Regions from separate parts of the Lactobacillus sp. IBH004 genome, predicted to be linked through region 1. Evidence: predicted binding sites of a transcription regulator. Region 1 holds the regulator's gene; the other holds the start of a gene.

Evidence for each region. The regulator NrdR, encoded in region 1, represses ribonucleotide reductase genes. The targets are predictions, from matches to a motif close to ACACNATATATNGTGT.
Region 2: the regulator NrdR is predicted to act here: its motif matches at 1,977-1,992, upstream of LDX54_RS09435 (deoxynucleoside kinase).

The regions. Positions count from the first base shown of each region.
Region 1 is NZ_CP110217.2:1,257,190-1,260,592, forward strand. It holds gene LDX54_RS06295 (DnaD domain protein) at 1-1,269, opposite strand, end outside; gene nrdR (transcriptional regulator NrdR) at 1,272-1,739, opposite strand; gene coaE (dephospho-CoA kinase) at 1,741-2,343, opposite strand; gene mutM (DNA-formamidopyrimidine glycosylase) at 2,340-3,170, opposite strand; gene polA (DNA polymerase I) at 3,183-3,403, opposite strand, start outside.
Region 2 is NZ_CP110217.2:1,930,571-1,933,973, reverse strand. It holds gene LDX54_RS09445 (amino acid ABC transporter permease) at 1-281, opposite strand, end outside; gene LDX54_RS09440 (deoxynucleoside kinase) at 589-1,272, opposite strand; gene LDX54_RS09435 (deoxynucleoside kinase) at 1,285-1,935, opposite strand; gene LDX54_RS09430 (ABC transporter ATP-binding protein) at 2,629-3,403, shown strand, end outside.

The sequences.
Region 1 (3,403 bases):
GTTCCAGTCAGTGCCCTTTTCAACCGTTTTTCTGGCAGTATAAGCATGATACCGATTGCTTCTTTGCTTTTGTGCCCTTTTTCTCTTGTCCATGTATTCCAAGGCTTGACTTGCAGTCTTTACCCCGTGTTGCAGCCAATCATGAAGTATTTTATTTGCCAGGCGAAAAGAGATATTAGGACCACTTTTTAAACAAGCATAAGTCAAAACGTTAAGCAATTCTGCCGGTATTCCCTTATCGTTATATAAATTATCAAGCACTTGATATTCACTGGCATCAACAAAATCATTCCGCTCAGTTTTTAAATGATACAAAAACTGGGCTGGAGTATCAGATTGAGCTTTCTGCAATAGCTGCTGTTCATCTTCATTTAAGTGACTATTATTGACAAGCTTGTCTGTTAGTGCTTCTTTTTTTGGCAAATGCCGGCGCGTATCAGTTCCATGAATACTGTTAGCGATAGATTGCTTAATTTGACGCATATTCAAATGATAATCACCATGTAAGCAAGGTATTGCTTCATCAACAAATTCTTGCTCGGAAAGTCCGTACATGCGCATAACAGCTCGAATAGCATCTTCATTCTGATCAATTTCGCTGCCCGCGATTTGATAAATTTCAAATTGCTGTTTCATAAAATCCCAGTCAATATGCTCTTGATCATTGACGGTAGCAAAAGCTTTAGAAACAGAACTGTTTTCTTTAGCAGCTTTTTTCACATCAATAGAAGGATCAATTGCTTCTTGGTCAGGTAAATGAAAAACTTCCATAAAGGATGCAGATACGTTAGGTGCTTCCTTAATTCCACTGATGCTGCTTTGACTTTGCTTAGTTTCTCTAGCAAACTCATGGCTCAATTTATTAAAGGCTGTAACACCCACTTTTTCTTTTAATAAACTTGCTAAAAGTGCGGTGGTAAAAAACTCACTGCTGGAAGGAACACTTTTAAGTTTAAAACATAAAACCTGACCCATAATTTGGTTAGCAAGCAAATGGCTTTCAATTAAACCGACAGCTTCAAGTTTATGCAACGCGGGAAATAATTTTTTGATATCGCAGTCGGCTTGCTCCTGCAAAAAATAGAGACCTTTGGCATCAGAGAGCATCGCTTGCGGATTGTAGTCTTCATTTAAGCTTAAATAAACTGCCAGCGCCAGAGATCCTATGAGCGGCTGGTATAATTTGATTAAAACCCGTAAATCCTTCGGAAAAATATCCACCCTGTTAGCAATGAAAAATGGTTGTTTGGGATCATTTGTCTCAAACATAATTAATTACCTTTCTCCCTTTTCGCAATCATATCTTCCATGGTTTTCATGAAGCTGGACATATCTTTGAATTCACGATAAATAGAGGCAAAACGAATATAAGCGACATCATCAATTTTAGCCAGTTCATCCATTACTAATTGACCAATCTTTTTGGAAGAAATCTCACTAACTCCTTGCTGACGTACTTTGTTTTCTACATGATCAACTAATTCTTCAAATTGCGAACTAGATATAGGACGCTTTTGTCCCGCAGCCATGACGCCGTGTAAAATTTTTTTCCGGTTAAAAGGTTCACGAGTGCCATCATTTTTGATTACTAGTAGTGGTGTCGTCTCGACTCTTTCAAACGTAGTAAAACGAAAGCCACAGTTTTCACACTCACGCCGCCGTCTGATTGCACGATTTTCATCACTGGGACGTGAATCTATTACTTTTGATGCATTTTTATGACAATTAGGACATTCCATATTAATACTCCTCTTTTATTTTAAGAAGCAACTGCTCAAGTTGATATTTCAGATCTTGCTTTGTACCAACATTATTAATTACAAAGTCAGCTAGTTTTTCTTTTTGAGACAAGGACATCTGACTGCGAATACGTTTCAAAGCAGCATCTTTACTTAAATGATCCCTTAACATCAGCCGCTTTAACTGCAAAGATTCAGGTATGGCAATTAATAAAGTGCAGTCACAATATTTTTGGCCATTTGCTTCAAACAAAACTGGTGCATCTACAATAATTAAAGGCTTTTTAGCAACCTTGCTTAGCGCAATTTTAGCTTGTATTTCTTTAAAAATCAACGGATGGGTAATTTTATTAAGAATGTCAAGCTGCTTTGCGTCATTAAAAACTATTTGGCCTAAAACTGATCGGTTGATTGATTGATCTTCATTAATTATTTGGAGACCAAACTGTTTTCTAACCAATTCATAACCTTTATTACCAACATTTAAAATATCATGAGCTATTTGGTCACAGTCTATCACGGGTATGTGCTTTTCTTTAAAAAAGATATCTGCTGTGCTTTTGCCGCTGGCTATTCCACCAGTTAAGCCCAAAATAGTTGTCATTTATAAATCACCTGACATTTAGGGCAAAAAGTAGTGCCCCGGCCGTTTACTTTAATTTTTTCAAGAGGGGTTCCGCAACGTTCACAAGGTTCGCCTTTATGACCATAGACCTGCAACATTTTTTGAAAACCGCCGGTCTTGCCATTAGCATCAAGATATGTATGAACAGTAGTGCCCCTTTCTGCTATGGCCAATTCTATCAACGAATTAATATTATCATGCAGTTCTGCTACTTTTTTTGCTGGGATACTATTAGCCATACTTAATGGGTGAATTTTTGTTTCCCACAAAACTTCATCTACGTAAATGTTACCAAGACCGGCCACAACTGACTGATCAAGCAAGGTATTTTTGATATTTTTCTTTTTACGAGCTAGGCCTTTTTGCAAGTATGAAACTGTAAACGCCTGTGAATTTGGCTCAGCGCCTAATTTGCCAATACCGGTACTTTCTTTCTCTGTGCCCGTTGTAATCAACTGCATGCGCCCGAACTTACGCACATCATTGTAACGCAAAGCAGAATTATCGTTAAAAACAATTTGCACATGATCGTGTTTATCTTTTTTGGTATTTACTTTGACTAAACGATATTTACCTTCCATGCGTAAATGCGATACCACAGTTAAATGACCACTAAGACGAATAAGCAAATACTTAGCATAACGATCAATTGTTTCTATTCTTTTACCAGCTAACTGCTTTTTAAATTCTTTTGCATCACCAGTTATTATTTTAGGATACCAAACAGTTACTTCTTTAATCGTTTTTCCCTTAATCAGGGGAAGTAGTGTCCGCCTGACAGTTTCAACTTCTGGCATTTCGGGCATTAAAATTACTCCTTACTTAGCATCAAACCAATTGTGACCATAACCAGAATCAGCTACAAGAGGAATATCAAGTCTCACAGCAGACTGCATAACTTCTGGCACAATCTTTTTAATTGTTTCTAATTCATCTTTTGGTACATCAAAAATCAATTCATCATGAACTTGAACCACCATCTTAGTTCTAAGATGCATCTCATCCAATTTTTTCTGCATGTTAATCATCGCAATCTTGA
Region 2 (3,403 bases), 670 kb from region 1:
TTTAAGACAAAAGCAAAAAGCGCTGCATCGTAGCGTTGAAAAATTATTCCGACTATGGGTAAGCCATAAAAAATAAAAATTAATTGTAACAAGAGTGGGGTACCCCGCATAATCCAGATATAAAATTTTAGAATTAACCGTAGAGGCTTAAAATGTGACAGTAAGCCTAAACTAACTATGACTCCTAAGGGAATCGAAGCAATTAAAGTCCAAAAGAATAAAATTAGTGTCATTTTTGCGCCTGCAAAGAGAGAGGGCATAATTGAAAGGATATAATTCATTTTTCTCCTTCTTACAAAGTTAATTTAATAGGGCGGGTAAAATTAGCACAAGTGGAGCTAATAAAAACTATATAAATTAATTAAATAAATATGTGAAAAATATATGATTCAATAATAACATAGTTTTTTGATTTTTTATTTGAGTAAGTAACAAATTATTTAAATTGTCATCCAGCTATCTAATTGCTAGAGCTCACTGTTAAAGCTTTTACTATAAATTAAACAGTACTTTAAAATAGCAATAGGCAACATAAAAAGGCCATTAACACATAGTTCTAATGACCTTTTGATAATAATTTATTTATTGTTAATCTATTTGAATATTTGTAGGCTTATCCCATGATTCAGGTAATTTACCCATTTCTTTTAATTTGGCAACAATTTGATCAAGTACAACTTCTCTTGCCTGCTTATCAGTCATAAAGTCTAGTTTGTCACCATCTATCTCCATTTTGGGTGAGTAGTCATACTTTTCATACCAAGGTTTATAGTAGCGTAAAAGCCGCTTATAATAATCTTCCAGTGTTGCATCATAGCTCAATTGTTCATAAGGTCGACCACGTTTTTGAATTCTTTTAATCATGGTATCGTATGAAACTTTAATATGAACCAGCAAGTCTGGATTTTTCTTAGGCATATGTTTGAGCTCACTCATCATATTATTAAGCAGTTCGTAATAGGTAGCTACTTCTTCTTTGGTGGCCCGACCAATATCTGCGTTCATCTGAAAGAAAAGGGCGTCTTCATAGATTGAACGATCAAGAACGTTGTTATCATCAGTCAATGCATCCTTGATACTACGAAAACGAGTGTTTAGGAAAAATACCTGAAGTAAAAATGCATACTTTTTAGGATCGGCATAAAAAAGTGGCAATACAGGATTGTTATCGACACTCTCATAAAATGGTTTGGTTCCTAAATACTTAGCTAAAATACTGGTTAAACTGGATTTACCGGCTCCAATTGGCCCGCTTAAAACAATAACTGTCATCACGTTCCTTCTCTATTCTAAATTGCCTATTGCGTGCAACTTATTATCAATTTGACTTAAAACTTCTTTTTTGGCATCTTCATCGCAGATAAAATCGTATTTATCTCCATCAATTTCAATTTTAGGAGAGGCATCATATTTTTCATACCACGGTTCATAATACTTAATTAGCCGTGCGTAGTAGTCTTTTAAACTGGGATCTGTGCTGATTTGTTCAAATGAACGGCCCCGCTTTTTAATGCGTTTAAGCATTGTATCAAGGGAAACATGAATGTAAATTAGTAAATCTGGCTTTTTGCTGGGATTACCTGGGGTATCTTCCATCATGTTTTCGAGTAAGCTGTCGTATATCTTAAATTCAGTAGGGTCAGCTACTTTACTGTCCGCGTTCATTTTGAAAAAGAGTGCATCTTCATAAATTGAACGGTCTGATACACTATTTTTTTCACGAATTGCCTGGTTGATTTGTGCTAAACGGTGGTTAAGCAGATAGATATTAAGCAAAAAAGTATAACGCTTCATGTCTTGGTAATATAAAGGAAGAACAGGATTATTATCAACTCCCTCATAAAAGGCTTGTGTACCTAAGTGCTCAGCTAAAATACTGGTTAAACTGGATTTACCGGCTCCAATTGGCCCACTTAAAACAATAACTTGGATCACGTTCTTTCATAAATACAATATATAGATTCTTATTTAGTTTAATACGAGATATAGTGGTATACAAGCAAAAAGTAAATTAAAATTTTAATCAAAAAGTCAAGTGATTTTGTATAATACAGAATAAAAAATTAAGTATTCAAGTAAATAATTTATTACAAAATTAGATGTTACACGTGAAACCAAAAAATCTGACTGATAAATCTTAATTAATTATTTTACTGAGGATTGATGCCGATATCATTCGGTGTTAAGCCCTTTTATTCTGTACTTTGATTCTTTCGATTCTGTGATAAATAAAGTAGTCAATAATTGCTCGTTTTGATTGCATTAAGTATAATAAGTGATTTTGCAATTATAGAACGAATTATTTTTTAAAAGCTCGAAAAAGTTGCAGTTGATATTTATATACTGCTGCTATGTGAAAATTCTAAGAATGAAAATTAAAAAGAAATTGTTTTAATGTTAAAAAAGATATAAGATAGTAATTAAATTATAAAATTATTAGTAAATGATGGAAGTAAGAGGGCATAACTGATATCTTGAAAAGATTTTTATCTTTAGATAGTACAACTCCTGCTGTAAGTACCAGTTAAGAGTCTTTTGAAGAAGTAATGCAAAAACCATATTATTCTATTAAACCAAAATCATTTTAGTATTAACTCTAAAAATAGGGATTTAGACAGGAAGTAAATCATGGACGATACTATAACAAAATTTTCGCTTTGGACCTACATTAAACGTAATTCAGGCATGTATGTCATTCTAGCCATTTTCTATTTTGGCCGGAATTTAGCACAAACTGCTGCCAGCATTTTTAAAGGTAATGCACTTACTGCTTTGACTCAGCATAATTTAAACGGCTTTATTGTTGATACAGGTTTAAACTTGCTTAGCTGGGGCTTTTTTCTGATTTTCTTTTTTTGTAGTTCACGGTATTCTGCTGTAATCATCAAGGCCGTCGATAATTCCATTAGGAACGCATTAGCCCATATAATTGGTCGCCAAGAGTATGAAGATTTCAACAAGCACACGGAAGCTGACTATGTTTCCTGGTTTACTAACGATATTAATCAAATTAATCATGATGGCTTTTTCAGTTTAGAGCAAACATTTAGCAGTGCACTCTTAGGCATTATTGCCAGTGTCATCCTGTTTTCTTACCATCCACTCTTATTTGTAACCACTTTGGTTTTTGCTGTTGTTATGATTTTATTTCCCCGTCTTTTTAAGAAAAAGTTGGAACAACTGTCGCAAAAACAAAGCAGGCAAAATGAAGTATTAACGGCAAAAGCAACCGATGCTCTTGAAGGTTTTGTCAATCTGCTCACGCTTGGTCAGCAAAAATTGCTCAATAAAATAGTTCTTGCGGCATCAGATAAGACTGGACAGGCTCGGGTTAATTACATTACGGAAATGTCATTCTCTAATTCACTGATTAACCTGATAAGTATATCTGCTCAAACTATTT